Regions from separate parts of the Streptomyces sp. NPDC051214 genome, predicted to be linked through region 1. Evidence: riboswitches for the same ligand, from Rfam matches in the RefSeq annotation. Region 1 holds a riboswitch; each other region holds the start of a gene.
The links. Region 1 has a riboswitch for thiamine pyrophosphate ahead of AB0M70_RS28585 (thiamine ABC transporter substrate-binding protein). Riboswitches for the same ligand answer to the same signal wherever they lie in the genome.

Region 1 (5,004 bases):
TCGCAGCACTACTTCGCGCGGTACGCGCACGACCCGGAGCAGTGGACCGACATTCCCGCCGGTTCGCGCACGAAGCTCCAAGAGGCGCTGCTTCCCGAGCTGATGTCCGTGGTGCGGCACATCAGCTGCGACGACGACACCACCCGCAAGACGCTGTGGCGGCTGTTCGACGGCACGCTCGTCGAGTCCGTGCTCATGCGCTACCCGGACCGCGTGACGATGTGCATCTCGTCGCAGGCCGGGTGCGGGATGAACTGTCCGTTCTGCGCCACGGGGCAGGCCGGGCTCGACCGGAACCTGTCCACCGCCGAGATCGTGCATCAGATCGTCGACGGGATGCGTGCGCTGCGGGACGGGGAGATCCCGGGTGGGCCCGCGCGGCTCTCCAACATCGTTTTTATGGGCATGGGTGAGCCTCTCGCCAACTACAACCGCGTCACCGGGGCCATTCGCAGGCTCACCGACCCCGAGCCGGACGGCGTCGGCCTTTCGCAGCGTGGCATCACCGTGTCGACCGTGGGGCTCGTGCCCGCCATCCACCGGTTCGCCGACGAGGGCTTCAAGTGCCGGCTCGCCATCTCGCTGCACGCGCCCGACGACGAGCTCCGCGACACCCTCGTACCCGTCAACACGCGGTGGAACGTGCGCGAGGTGCTCGAGGCGGGCTGGGAGTACGCCGCCAAGTCCGGGCGCCGCCTCTCCATCGAGTACGCGCTGATCCGGGACATCAACGACCACGCCTGGCGCGGTGACCGGCTCGGGCGGCTGCTCAAGAACAAGCCCGTCCACGTGAACCTGATCCCGCTGAACCCGACGCCGGGCTCGAAGTGGACGGCATCGCGGCCGGAGGACGAGAAGGCCTTCGTGAACGCCATCGCCGCTCATGGGGTACCTGTCACGGTTCGTGACACCCGTGGCCAGGAGATCGACGGGGCGTGCGGTCAGCTCGCCGCTTCCGAGCGTTAGTCTGGCCGGAACACAACTGAACGCAACTTCATAGCCGGAACACATCTTCATATTCCGACAGGGGAGCGCCACAGCGCTGAGAGTGCGGCAGCCAAGGACAGGTTGGCCGCAGACCCTCTGAACCTTGCCCGGGTCATTCCGGGTAGGAAGTTCGGACACCACTCAAGCTGTTGCGCCCTGCCCGCGGACCCTCCGGTCCGCGGGCAGGGCCGCGTCTCTTCCTGGTCACTCCAGGAGGAATGAACTCAGTGAGCACCACCAAGAAGGTCACGGTCACCGCGGTCGCGGCGGCCATCGGACTTGTCGCGCTCTCCGCGTGCGGCTCGTCCGACAGCGGCGACAAGGCCGCCGACTCCAAGCGCGTCACGCTGGTCAGCCATGACTCCTTCAGTGTCTCCAAGGACGTGCTGAAGGCGTTCGAGAAGAGCTCCGGCTACAAGGTCGACGTCCTCAAGGACGGGGACGCGGGCGCCGCCGTGAACAAGGCGATCCTGACGAAGGACAACCCGCAGGGAGACGTCTTCTTCGGCGTCGACAACACCCTGCTCTCACGCGCGCTCGACAACGGCCTCTTCCAGTCGTACGAGGCCAAGGGCTCGGAGAAGGTCGAGTCGGAGTTCCGGGTCGACGGGGACAAGCACCGGGTCACGCCCGTCGACAGCGGCGACATCTGCGTCAACTACGACAAGAAGTACTTCGCCGACAAGAAGCTGGCGCCGCCGAAGTCCCTCGGGGATCTGACCAAGCCCGCCTACAAGAATCTGCTGGTGACGGAGAACGCCGCCACCTCTTCTCCCGGTCTCGGTTTCCTGCTCGGCTCGGCCGCCGAGTACGGGGACGGGGGCTGGCAGGGCTACTGGAAGAAGCTCAAGGCCAACGGCGTCAAGGTCGTCGACGGCTGGGAGCAGGCCTACGACGAGGAGTTCTCCGGGTCCGCCGGCGGCAAGAAGGCCAAGGGCGACCGGCCGCTCGTCGTCTCGTACGCCTCCTCGCCGCCCGTCGAGGTGCTCTACGCCAAGCCGCAGCCCAAGGAGGCGCCGACCGGCGTCGCGAAGGGCACCTGCTTCCGGCAGGTCGAGTACGCGGGTCTGCTCGCCAACGCCAAGAACGAGAAGGGCGGCAAGGCGCTCCTCGACTTCCTGATCGGCGAGAAGTTCCAGGGCGACATGCCGCTGAACATGTTCGTGAACCCGGTGCGGGAGAACGTCGAGCTGCCCGAGCTGTTCGTCAAGCACGGGGTGAAGATCGACGACCCGCAGACCATGGATCCGAAGAAGATCGCCGACAACCGTGAGCAGTGGGTCAAGTCGTGGACCTCGCTCGTACTGAAGTAAAGAAGTCACGCCAGTCCCGTACGGGGCTGGCGCGAGGGAGTGCGGCGCGGCTCGGCCTGATGGCCGTGCCCGTCGCCTTCTTCGCGGTCTTCTTCGCCTATCCGGTCGCCGCGATCGTCGCGCGCGGCCTGAAGGTGGGCGGGCAGTGGCAGTTCGGGCGGATCGCCGACGTCATCGGGCAGTCCGACGTGCGGCACGTGCTGTGGTTCACCACCTGGCAGGCGCTCGCCTCGACCGCGCTCACGCTGCTGATCGCGCTCCCCGGCGCGTATGTGTTCGCGCGCTTCGAGTTCAGGGGCAAGCAGGTGCTGCGGGCGGCCGTCACGGTGCCGTTCGTGCTGCCGACGGTCGTCGTCGGGACGGCGTTCCTCGCGCTGCTCGGCAGGGGCGGGCTGCTCGACGAGATGTGGGGCGTACGGCTCGACACGACCGTGTGGGCCATTCTGCTCGCGCACGTCTTCTTCAACTACGCCGTCGTCGTACGGACGGTCGGCGGGCTCTGGTCGCAGCTCGACCCGCGTCAGGAGGAGGCCGCGCGGATGCTCGGCGCCTCGCGGTGGACCGCCTGGCGGACGGTGACGCTGCCCGCGCTCGGGCCCGCGGTCGCCGCGGCCTCTCTCATGGTCTTTCTGTTCACGTTCACCTCCTTCGGCGTCGTACAGATCCTCGGCGGGCCCGCGTACTCGACGCTCGAGGTCGAGATCTACCGACAGACCGCCCAGCTGCTCGACCTGTCGACGGCCGCCGTCCTGACGATCGTGCAGTTCGCGGCCGTCGGCCTGATCCTCGCCGTGCATGCGTGGACCGTGCGCCGGCGCGAGAGCGCGCTGCGGTTGGTCGACGCCGCCGCCGTGGCCAGGCGGCCGCGCGGCGCGGGGCAGTGGGCCCTGCTCGGCGGGGTCGTGCTGACGGTCGCCGCACTGATCCTGCTGCCGCTCGGCGTGCTGATCGAGCGGTCGCTGAGCGGTCCTGGCGGTTATGGCTTCGCGTACTTCAGGGAGCTGACGTCCGCGGAGGGCGGGGCGTTCCTCGTCCCGCCGATCGACGCCGTCTGGAACTCGCTCCAGTACGCGCTCGCCGCCACCGCCATCGCCCTGGTGATCGGCGGGCTCGCGGCGGCGGCCCTCACCCGCAAGGCCGGGCGCCTGGTGCGCGGCTTCGACGCGCTGTTGATGCTGCCGCTCGGGGTGTCCGCGGTGACGGTCGGCTTCGGTTTCCTGATCACGCTGGACGAACCGCCGCTCGACCTGCGGTCGACGTGGATCCTGGTGCCGCTCGCGCAGGCCCTCGTGGGCGTGCCCTTCGTCGTACGCACCATGCTTCCCGTTCTGCGCGCGGTGGACGGACGACTGCGTGAGGCGGCCGCCGTGCTCGGGGCGTCGCCGCTGCGGGCCTGGCGTGAGGTCGATCTGCCGATGGTGCGGCGGGCGCTGTTGATCGCCGCCGGGTTCGCCTTCGCGGTGTCGCTCGGGGAGTTCGGCGCGACCGTCTTCATCGCGCGGCCGGACAACCCGACGCTTCCGGTCGCCGTGGCGCGGCTTCTGGGGCGGGCCGGGGAGCTCAACTACGGGCAGGCGATGGCACTTTCGACGATCTTGATGGTGGTGTGCGCGGTGTCGCTGCTGCTGCTCGAACGGCTCCGTACCGACCGGACGACTGGGGAGTTCTGATGGGTGTGAGTGCTGGTGCTTTGAGTGGGGGTGCGGGTGCGGGGTTGTTGACGTTGGTGGATGCGACCGTGCGGTTCGGAGGGCGGGCCGTGCTCGACCGCGTCGGTCTCGCGGTCGACGAGCACGAGATCGTCTGCGTGCTCGGGCCGAGCGGCAGCGGCAAGTCGACGCTGCTGCGCGCGGTCGCCGGGCTGCAGGAGCTCGACGGCGGGCAGGTCCTGCTGGACGGCCGTGACCAGCGAGGCGTGCCCGCGCACAAGCGTGGGGTCGGCCTGATGTTCCAGGACCACCAGCTGTTCCCGCAGCGCGACGTGGCCGGCAACGTCGCCTTCGGGCTGCGGATGCACGGGGCTTCGCGGGGCGAACAGGCCGACCGGGTCGCCGAGTTGCTCGAACTCGTCGGGCTGCCGGGGGCCCAGCGGCGGGCCGTCGCCTCGCTCTCGGGCGGCGAGCAGCAGCGGGTCGCTCTCGCGCGAGCGCTTGCGCCGAGGCCGCGGCTGCTGATGCTCGATGAGCCGCTCGGGCAGCTCGACCGTTCGCTGCGGGAGCGCCTTGTCGTCGAACTCCGTGAGCTTTTCGACGAGTTGGGTACGACGGTCCTTGCGGTCACGCATGACCAGGGCGAGGCGTTCGCGCTTGCGGACCGGGTCGTGGTGATGCGGGATGGGCGGATCGCCCAGTCCGGCACGCCGCTCGAGGTCTGGCGGCAGCCGGCGGACGAGTTCGTGGCGCGGTTCTTGGGCTTCGATAACGTCGTCGACGCGACGGTGGTGGGTGAGGTGGCCGATACCGCCTGGGGCAAGGTGCCGGTTCCGGTGCCGGCTCCCGTGCCGGGGGACGCTGGCGGGGAAGGTGGGCGGTGCCGGTTGTTGGTGCGGCCGGCCGGGGTGCGGTTGGTGCCCGTCGATGAGGGGCTGCCGTGTGTGGTGACGGCGCGTACGTTCCGGGGTACGCATGTCGCCGTCCATCTGGAGCCTCGGACGGGGCCGCGGCTTGAGGCGGCCTGTGCGTTGCGGGATGCGCCTGGGGTGGGG
Region 2 (5,004 bases), on a different contig from region 1:
GTGATGTGGTCGTACGCGGGCGCGATGTCGGTGGTCAGCGGGCCGAGCGTGTAGAACGGCGCCTCCTCGCAGATCTCCTGCTGAAGGTCGATGTTCTCCTTGATCTTGTGCATCGGGACGTGTCCCGGGCCCTCGATCATGGTCTGTACGTGATGACGCTTGGCGATCGTGTTGAGTTCCCCGAGGGTGCGCAACTCGGCGAACTGCGCCTCGTCGTTGGCGTCCGCGATCGAACCGGGCCGCAGCCCGTCGCCGAGGGAGTACGTCACGTCGTACGAGGCGAGGATCTCGCAGAGCTCCTCGAAGTTCTCGTAGAGGAAGCTCTCCTTGTGGTGCGCGAGGCACCAGGCCGCCATGATCGAGCCGCCGCGCGAGACGATGCCGGTCTTGCGGTTGGCGGTCAGCGGGACGTACGGGAGGCGCACGCCCGCGTGCACCGTCATGTAGTCCACGCCCTGCTCGGCCTGCTCGATGACCGTGTCCTTGTAGATCTCCCAGGTCAGCGCCTCGGCCTGGCCGTCGACCTTCTCCAGGGCCTGGTAGAGCGGCACGGTGCCGATGGGCACGGGGGAGTTGCGCAGGACCCATTCGCGGGTGGTGTGGATGTTGCGCCCGGTGGAAAGGTCCATGACCGTGTCGGCGCCCCACTTGGTCGCCCACGTCATCTTGTCCACCTCCTCCTCGATGGAGGAGGTGACCGCGGAGTTGCCGATGTTGGCGTTCACCTTCACCAGGAACTTCTTGCCGATGATCATCGGCTCGATCTCCGGGTGGTTGACGTTGGCGGGGATCACCGCGCGGCCCGCGGCGACCTCCGCGCGCACGACCTCGGGATCGAGGTTCTCGCGGATCCCGATGAACTCCATCTCGGGCGTGATCTCGCCACGGCGGGCGTACGCGAGCTGCGTCACCGCCTGCCCCGCGCGCCCCCTGCGCGGCTGGCGCGGGCGGCCCGGGAAGACCGCGTCGAGGTTCTTCAGGCCGCCGCGGGGCGAGGTGTGCTTGATGCCGTCGTCCTCGGGACGGGGCGGGCGGCCGGTGTACTCCTCGGTGTCGCCGCGGGCGATGATCCAGTTCTCCCGGAGGGGCGCGAGGCCCCTGCGGACGTCGGTGTCGACGGATTCGTCGGTGTACGGCCCCGAAGTGTCGTACAGGGTCACGGCCTTGCCGTTGGTGAGGTGCACCTGGCGGACCGGCACCCGCAGATCGGGGCGCGAGCCCTCGACATACGCCTTGTGCCAGCCGATGGACTTCCCGGCCTCGTCGCCCTGGTTCTGCGTCGAGGCAGGCGTGCGTGCGTCCGATGTGGTCATGAGACCTACTCCCTACGCCGGCATTACCCGGTAACAGGTTCGGCGGTCGACGCAGCGAATCCCGTACTTCGTGCACTTCCTGTGCCGATTCGTACGGGGGTCAGCGCCCTCTCAGCCCGGTGCTCCGAGCTCCCGCGATTGCAAAGGTGGCTCCACGCTAGCGTCATGTCGGGCGCGCTGAACAGAGGGCCCCGTCCGTTCTTGCGATGATCGGGCAGTGACCACCACACAGCCGCCGTCCCAGCCGCCCGTCCCGAACCGTCCCCCGGACCCGCACGGGCACTCCCACAGCCATGGTCCGGCCGCGCCGGTTTCGAAGCATCTGCGCAAGGTCATCGCCGCCGTGCTGATTCCTTTCGCCACGGCAGTGCTCGTGGGCCTCGTGGTGCTGTGGCCCGGTGGCGCGCCGGGCCATGAGCGCACCGGAGTCGGCTTCGACCGGCAGACGCAGTCGGCCGACGTGACGAAGGTGCAGGAGCTGCCCTGCAAGGACGTGAACGCCTCGCAGACCCCTCCCAACGGCGACACCTCCACCGCCGAGGGGCAGTCCGCGGAGTCCCGCGCGAAGGGCGTCTGCAAGAAGGCGACGATCGAGGTGACCAGCGGCAAGGACAAGGGCCGCACCTTCACCGAGATCGTCCAGCCGGACTCACCACGGCAGTTGCGCGAGGGCCAGCAGGTGGTGGTCGCCTACGAGCCCACGGCCCCCGAGGCGTTGCAGTACTCGGTCACCGACGTGAACCGGAAGTTCCCCATGGCGCTGCTCGCCGGGATCTTCGCGCTCGTCGTCGTGGCGGTGGGACGGCTGCGCGGTGTCATGGCCCTGGTCGCGCTGGCGTTGAGCTTCCTGGTCCTGACGTTCTTCATCCTGCCCGCGATCCTGCAGGGCTCGAACCCGCTGGTCGTGGCGGTGATCGGGGCCAGCGCCATCATGCTGATCGCGCTCTATCTGTGCCATGGCCTGACGGCCCGTACGTCGGTCGCCGTCCTCGGCACGCTGATCTCTCTGCTCCTGATCGGGCTGCTCGGCTCGCTCTTCATCGGCTGGGCCTCACTGACCGGCAACACGGACGACAACACCGGCCTGATCCACGGTCTGTACCCGTCCATCGACATGAGCGGCCTGCTGCTCGCCGGCGTCATCATCGGCTCCCTCGGCGTACTCGACGACGTGACGGTGACGCAGACGTCCGCGGTCTGGGAACTGCATCAGGCCAATCCCACGATGGGCTGGCGCGGTCTGTACGGCGCCGCCATCCGCATCGGCCGCGACCACATCGCCTCGGTCGTCAACACCCTGGTCCTGGCCTACGCGGGCGCCGCGCTGCCCCTGCTGCTGCTCTTCTCCATCGCGCAGAGCAGCGTGGGCACGGTGGCCAACAGCGAGCTGGTGGCCGAGGAGATCGTGCGCACCCTGGTCGGCTCGATCGGCCTGGTCGCCTCGGTGCCGGTGACGACGGCGCTCGCGGCCCTGGTGGTCTCCGCCGACCGCACGGCATCCTCGAATCGGCCGGCGGCGAGCCGGCCGGTGCCCACGGCCGGACCCGTGAGCGGCGCCACCCCCGCCCCCAAGCAGAGCCGCGGCGGAAAGGGCCGCCGCCGCAAGGCCTGAGGCACGACGCCTGGGCCGCACCAATCGATGCCACGAAATGCACCAATCTGCCGTACGGCTGCGTCTCTTGGCTCACGGAGGGTCAGCCCGCGCTCTGCTCCTCGGCGAGGATCCGGTCCAGCGCCTCGTCCAGGTGCGTCTCGAAGTCGGCGAGCGCCCGCTCCTGCCCCAGCGGAACCAGCTTGTCCGTACGGTCGAGGAAGGCGAGCAGGGGCGGAATCCCCACCCGGAACAGCGCCTGGTCCGCGCCGACCTGGAGCCGGATGAGCGCCTCGTCGAGCAGCTCGGGATCGGTGGGGGCGATGTGCACGTCCCCGTCTCCGCACGCCCCGCCCACGCCGTCGACCAGCAGCTCGCGGCCGAAGGCCCAGGTGACGGGCGCGTCGCCGGGGAGGTGGAAGGTCAACCGGACGGCGTAAGGATCGCCGGTCTCATAACCCAGCTCCACCGGGATGCGAAACGACAGCTCCTCGGAAACGAGGAAGCTCATCATGACCTCTGCCTGGACCGACTCGCGCATCGCCCGCCTACCCCGTCGCTAAAGCTCGACTGGCCAGGAACCAACTCCCTGACACTCATGGCATCTTGCTTAACGTACACATCAGATCACAAGGAGTGAGTTTTCAGATGCTGATAGAGAAAGCAAGTGTCCTTAACAGCCTTCCGATCTCGCCCTGCAAACGCTCGGCCGCAGGTAGCAGGCGGTCCGACTGATAGGCCGGAACTGAAATCGCCATCGTCGCGGCCGTGTTACCCGCAGTGATCGGAATCGCGGCGCAGACCGTCCCCAGCGCGTACTCCTGACGCTCCACCACGGGCCGCATCCGGTCCATCGCGTCCAGGCGGCGGATGAAAGTGCGGTTGTCGCGGACCGAGTATCGAGTGATCGACTGCACCGGATAGCGGGAGAGGTGGTCCCGGCGCTGTTCGTCGTCGAGTTGGGCGAGCAGACATTGCCCGATCGCATGGGCGTGTCCGGTCTCGCGGAAGTCGGCCCACTCCTCCACCGCCGGATTCCCCGGCGTGTCCGCGACGGCCACGACCTCGATCTCGCCCTCGCGGTAGACGGCGAAGTACACCGGCACGCCGATGGCGTCCCGCCAGTGCTCCAGGGCCTCACCGATCATGCCGCGACGATTCTGCTGTGCTCCGCTCGCACTCAGCCGCTCGGCCGCCTCGCCGAGCACGAACACGCCCTTCTCGCGGCTCAGATAGCCCTCGTGCGTCAGCGTCCGCAGCAGGTGATAGGCCGTGGGGAGCGCGAGCCCGGCCTCTCGTGCCAACTGCTTGGCGGGCGCCCCCTCCTGGTGCGCGGACGCGGCCTCCAGGAGGCGCATCGCCCGCTGTACGGAGCCAATGAGGGTCGGCGCGGCCGTAGTTGAGGCCGGGCCGGTCGGCGACGCCGCGTACGAGGGGTCGTCGGACGGGATGTCGGCGGGTGTGGCGTCAACCGTGGCCAAGGTTCACTCCCGAAAACGGCTGGGGGTTCCGCCCGTGCCCGGGGCTACACGGGTGGGAGCGCAGTGCGCCCGCACGCGGGGCTCACCCCGCGTCGGTTTTCGGACTCTAACCGCTGGCCGCCGGACCAAGGCGCCGCACCAGGAAACTTCCCCCACCCGAGCGAACTGTTGCGGGAAGTCACCAATCGCCGCGCGAAGACGTCGAGCCGGATATGAACTTCCGTACGACGTAGATGAGTCCACCCACCAAGGCGACGAAAAGCAGCGCCTTGAAGAGCAGGCCGACCACGAAACCCACGACGCTCGCTATCAGACCGCCGAACACGACCAGGGCGATGACAGGCACCGCGATCCACTTCACCCACCACGGCAATCCCGAGAAGATCTCCTGCGCAGCCATCGTCCTTACCTCTCTCCGCATACGTCCTGCTTCTTGCATTCGATGCTAGGGCGGCGGGGGGCCCGACGGGGGCCTCGCATCCCTTGTCCTCCCCTGATCCGCCCCCTAGGGAACCCCGAGGTCGCAGCCCCGAGAAGTCAGCCCTGCGGCGTACAGGACCCGCCCTCCACCGGGCAGCCGGCAGGGGAGGATCAGCCCTCCGGCGGCGAGAAGACGACG
Region 3 (5,004 bases), on a different contig from region 1:
GGTGTCGCTGTAGGCGCGCTTGACGGCGTTGACCTCGAGCCCCTCTTCGCCGAGGCGCTTCTTGGCCGCCGACTCGGTCTTCGCCAGGAGCGGCGGGACCTTCGTGAACTGGCCGGAGTTGATGTACCAGACACCGGCGCCGAGGCCGAGGGCGAGAAGCACGGCGGCGACCACCGCCAGGGTGCGACGGCGCGGATCGACGCCCCTGCGGCCGGGCGCGGCCGGCGGAGCGGGCGGCGGCGGAGGCGACGCCAGGATGCTCGTGCGGTTGAGCTGGTCCTGGCGGTCCTGGCGGTCCTGGTCGCCGTCCGTGGGAAGCGGCAGCTGTACGGGGCGCACCGCGCGCGGAATCACGTTCGTACGGTCGTCGGAGTTGTCGTGCCGCGCGCTGTCGTGCCGAGCGTTGTCGTGGTCCGCTGCGTGGGCCTGCGGCGGCACCGCGTCCAGCTGTTCGACGGAGAGCGCGGAGCGCGCCACCCTGGCCTGCCCGAGCAGCGCCACCGCGTCGTACGGGCGGACGTCGGGCGTACGGGCGGTCGCGGAGGCCACGAGCTCGTCGAGCTCGACGGCGAGACCCGGGACGGCCGCCGAAGGGGGCGGTACGTCCTCGTGGAGGTGTTGGTAGAGCACCTGGGCGGGCGACTCACCGGAGTGCGGCTTGGCGCCGGTCAGCATCTCGTAGAGCACGACGCCGCACGCGTACACATCCACACGGGTGTCGGCGGTGCCGTGTTCTATCTGCTCGGGGGCGAGATAGGAGACGGTGCCGAGGACCGTGCCGGTGGTGTTCGTGACGGTGTCCACCGCGCGCACGAGCCCGAAGTCGGCGACCTTGACCCGGCCGTCGTCTCCTATGAGGACGTTCTCCGGCTTCATGTCGCGGTGCACGAAGCCCGCGCGGTGCGCGGCGCCGAGCGCGGCCAGGACCGGCTCCAGGATGTCCAGGGCCGCGCGCGGCTGCAGGGCGCCGCGGTCGCGGAGCACGTCACGCAGGGTGCAGCCGGCGATGTACTCCATCGCGAGATAGACGTACGCGCCGTCGGCGCCCTGGTCGTACACCCCCACCACGTTCGGGTGCGAGAGCCGGGCGATCGACTTGGCCTCGCGGATGAAGCGCTCGACGAACGAGACGTCGGCGGCCAGCGTCGGGTGCATCACCTTGAGCGCGAGCACGCGGTCGAGGCGGGTGTCCACGGCCCGGTAGACCGTGGCCATCCCGCCCACCGCGATCCGCCCGTCCACGCGATAACGGCCGTCGAGCACCTGCCCGACGAGCGGGTCCTGAAGGGTCGTGTCCACGCAGGGAGTCTACGAGCCACCACCGACACCGTTGCCCGCCCGGGCATGCTCCGGCCTTGACTGCAGCCGAGCTGTGACAGGCGGGCGGCGCTCAGAAGGCGGGCCGCTCCGGGTCGAGCCGGGCCATCCCCTCCGCGGGCGACGACGCCTCGGCGAAGTGCCGCCGGGGGATGCGCCCGGCCCGGTACGCGAGCCGCCCCGCCTCGACGCCGTGCCGCATGCCCTCGGCCATCAAGGCCGGCTCCTGCGCCCGCGTCACGGCCGAGGCGAGCATCACACCCGCGCAGCCCAGCTCCATGGCGAGGGCCGCGTCGGACGCCGTCCCCGCGCCCGCGTCCAGGATCACCGGCACACCCGCGCGCTCGACGATCAGCTGGAAGTTGTGCGGGTTGCGGATGCCGAGCCCGGAGCCGATGGGGGAGCCGAGCGGCATGATCGCCGCACAGCCCACGTCCTCCAGTTTCCGGGCGAGCACCGGGTCGTCGTTCGTGTACGGGAGGACCGTGAAGCCGTCGTCGACGAGGGTCTCGGCGGCGTCGATGAGCTCGATCGGGTCGGGCAGCAGGGTGCGCTCGTCCGCGATGACCTCCAGCTTGACCAGGTCGGTGCCGAGCGCCTCCCGCGCGAGGCGGGCGGTCAGGACGGCCTCGCCCGCGGTGAAACAGCCCGCCGTGTTCGGCAGGACGCGGATGCCGAGCCGGTCGAGGACGGAGAGCACCGAGCCCTGCACCCCGGGGTCGAGGCGGCGCATCGCCACCGTCGTCAGCTCCGTGCCGGAGGCGACGAGGGAGCGTTCCAGGACGTCCAGGCTCGGCGCACCGCCCGTACCCATGATCAGGCGGGAGGAAAGGGTGAGCCCGCCGATGACGAAGGGGTCGTCTGCCATGTCGGTTCAGCCTCCTTGGACGGCGGTGAGGACCTCGACGCGGTCCCCGTCGGCGAGCGGGGTGGTGGACCACCGCGCGCGCGGGACGACGGTTTCGTTGAGCGCGGCGGCGACCCCGGACGGGGCCGCGGTCAGGGTGGCGACGAGGGCTTCGAGCGTGGTGCCCGCGGCCACGTCGCGTGCTTCTCCGTTCACGGAGACGGCGGTGACGGCTGTGTCGGACGGGAGAGTCATGCGGGCTGCTCCAGGAAGCGCTGCGTGTGGGGGTCGCGGACGAAACGCAGGGGGGTGAACCCCCGTGCCTCGTCCGGCAGTTCCCCGGTGGTCAGGGAGTGCGCGAGCACGTCGCCGGTGACGGGCGTCAGGAGGACGCCGTTGCGGTAGTGCCCGGTGGCCAGCTGCAGGCCGGGGAGCGCGGTCGGGCCGAGCAGCGGCGCGTTGTCGGGGGAGCCGGGGCGCAGGCCCGCGCGGGTCTCCGTCAGCGGCAGCTCCGTGATGCCGGGCACGAGCTCGTGGGCGTCCCGAAGCAGCTCGTACACGCCGCCGGCTGTGACCGTCGTGTCCCAGCCGAGCTCCTCGCTGGTCGCGCCGACGACGAGCTCGCCGTTCTCGCGCGGCACCAGGTAGACGTGGCTGCCGCGCACCACGGCGCGCACGGTGCGGCTCAGGAACGGCGCGAGACGCTGCGGCACCGTGAGCCGCAGCACCTGGCCCTTCACGGGGCGCACGGGCGGCAGGACGCCCTCCGGGACCCCGGCGAGGCGCCCGCTGAGGCTGCCCGCGGCGAGCACGGTCTGGCCGGCCTCCAGGGCGGTGCCGTCGGCGAGGACGACTCCGGTGGCCCGGTCACCCGTCACCGAGAGGCGCTCCGCCCACGCGTGGTGGAAGACCACGCCGGCCCGCTCACAGGCCACCAGGAGCGCCGCGGCGAGCCTGCGCGGGTCGACCTGGTGATCGCCGTCGACCCGGAGGCCGCCCCGGACGCCCGGCGCGAGCATCGGTTCGAGGCGGCGGCACTCGCGGCCGCTCAGCCACTCCGAGGCGAGCCCCGACTGCTGCTGCAGGGTGTGCAGCTCCCGCAGGTGGGCCCGGTCGTCGGAGTCAAGGGCGACGGCGAGCGTGCCGCACGCGCGGTAGCCGAGATCACGGCCGCTCGCCTCCGCCAGCTCCGCCGCGAAGTCGGGATAGCGCCGCGCGGAGGCCAGATTCAGGCCGAGCAGCGTCTGCTCCCCGTAGTGCAGCTCGGTGACGGCGGCCAGCATGCCCGCGGCGACCTGCGCCGCGCCGCCGCCGGGCTCGGGGTCCACGACCGCGACGGTCAGGCCGCGCTGCGCCGCCCGCCAAGCCGTGACCAGGCCGATGATGCCGCCCCCGACGACCAGGACGTCGGTCGTGTGCGTCGTACGGGGTGGTGTTCGTGGATGCATGGGTGTCCAGCCCCTCCCTTCGCCGGCATGACCCGGATCAGGTTCGTACGGTCGGAGGCCGTCCAGCCTCCCTCTCAGCCCGGTACGTCCGGGCTCCCGCGAGTGCTCTGCACGGCAACCCTAGCCCTTGGTGCCCCGGGCCAGGTAGGGCAGCTCCGCGGTCACGGGCAGTGACGGTGTGTCAGAGATCTCGCCGTCGCGCCCTGAGGCACGCCTCGTCCGCCGTCCTAGAGTGATCGGGTGAGTGAGCATCGGAGGCAGGAAGAGCGCCGGGTCGTCGTCGTGGGCGCGGGGATGGCCGGGGTGCAGACCGCCGTGGCCCTGCGCGAGCAGGGGTTCGCCGGCGCGGTCACCCTGATCGGCGCGGAGCCCCACCAGCCGTACGACAGACCGCCGTTGTCCAAGGCCGTGCTCCTCGGCAAGGCGGAGGGCTCCGCCTTCGACGTCGACTTCGAGGCGCTCGGCATCGAGCTGAGCCTGGGCCACGAGGTCACGGGGGTCCGCCCGGCCGACCACGAACTGGACACCGCGTCGGGGCCGGTGCCGTATGACGCACTGGTCATCGCCACCGGGGCCGAACCGATCACGCTCCCAGGGGTCTCCGGAGTCCGCGGCGTCCATCTGCTGCGCACGCTCGACGACGCCGAGCGGCTGCGCCCCGTGCTCGCCGAGCAGCACCGCATCGTGGTCGTCGGCGCGGGCTGGATCGGCGCCGAGTTCGCGACCGCGGCACGCGAGGCGGGCTGCCCGGTCACCGTCGTCGAGGCCGCGGAGCGTCCGCTCGCCGGGGCGCTGCCCGCGGAGGTCGCCGCCCCGATGACGGCCTGGTACGCCGACTCCGGAGCCGAACTGCGCACCCACGCGCGCGTGGACCGCGTCGAGCCCGGCAGCGTCCACCTGGCCGACGGCACCCGGCTGCCCGCGGACGCGGTCGTCGTCGGCATCGGCGCACGCCCCGCCACGGGATGGCTCGCGGACTCCGGCATCACCCTGGGCGCCCACCGGGAGATCCTCGCCGACGACCACCTGAGGACGTCGGAACCCGATGTGTACGCGGTCGGCGACTGCTCCTCCTTCCCCTCGGGGCGGTACGGCGAGCGTCTTCTCGTCCACCACTGGGACAACGCGCTCCAGGGCCCCCGCACGGTGGCGGCGAACATCATCGGCGAGACCCCTTCGGCGTACGACCCCGTCCCGTACTTCTGGTCGGAGCAGTTCGGCCGCTTCGTCCAGTACGCGGGCCATCACGCGTCCGCCGACGAGCTGGTGTGGCGCGGCGACCCTTCGGGCGCGGCCTGGAGCGTGTGCTGGCTGCGGCAGGGGGCTCTGGTGGCCCTTCTCGCGGTGGGCCGCCCCAGGGACCTGGCGCAGGGCCGCAAGCTGATCGAGGCG

Region 2: another riboswitch for thiamine pyrophosphate. It lies ahead of thiC (phosphomethylpyrimidine synthase ThiC); the one in region 1 lies ahead of AB0M70_RS28585 (thiamine ABC transporter substrate-binding protein).
Region 3: another riboswitch for thiamine pyrophosphate. It lies ahead of thiO (glycine oxidase ThiO); the one in region 1 lies ahead of AB0M70_RS28585 (thiamine ABC transporter substrate-binding protein).

The regions. Positions count from the first base shown of each region.
Region 1 is NZ_JBFBAT010000011.1:215,279-220,282, forward strand. It holds gene rlmN (23S rRNA (adenine(2503)-C(2))-methyltransferase RlmN) at 1-966, shown strand, start outside; TPP riboswitch at 1,016-1,133, shown strand; gene AB0M70_RS28585 (thiamine ABC transporter substrate-binding protein) at 1,206-2,300, shown strand; gene AB0M70_RS28590 (iron ABC transporter permease) at 2,276-3,970, shown strand; gene AB0M70_RS28595 (ABC transporter ATP-binding protein) at 3,970-5,004, shown strand, end outside.
Region 2 is NZ_JBFBAT010000017.1:85,471-90,474, forward strand. It holds gene thiC (phosphomethylpyrimidine synthase ThiC) at 1-1,313, opposite strand, end outside; TPP riboswitch at 1,306-1,459, opposite strand; gene AB0M70_RS35495 (YibE/F family protein) at 1,531-2,925, shown strand; gene AB0M70_RS35500 (SsgA family sporulation/cell division regulator) at 3,008-3,445, opposite strand; gene AB0M70_RS35505 (IclR family transcriptional regulator C-terminal domain-containing protein) at 3,549-4,283, opposite strand; gene AB0M70_RS35510 (DUF5326 family protein) at 4,564-4,785, opposite strand; gene AB0M70_RS35515 (cupin domain-containing protein) at 4,977-5,004, opposite strand, start outside.
Region 3 is NZ_JBFBAT010000009.1:209,151-214,154, reverse strand. It holds gene pknB (Stk1 family PASTA domain-containing Ser/Thr kinase) at 1-1,299, opposite strand, end outside; gene AB0M70_RS24615 (thiazole synthase) at 1,391-2,185, opposite strand; gene thiS (sulfur carrier protein ThiS) at 2,192-2,419, opposite strand; gene thiO (glycine oxidase ThiO) at 2,416-3,612, opposite strand; TPP riboswitch at 3,610-3,722, opposite strand; gene AB0M70_RS24600 (FAD-dependent oxidoreductase) at 3,907-5,004, shown strand, end outside.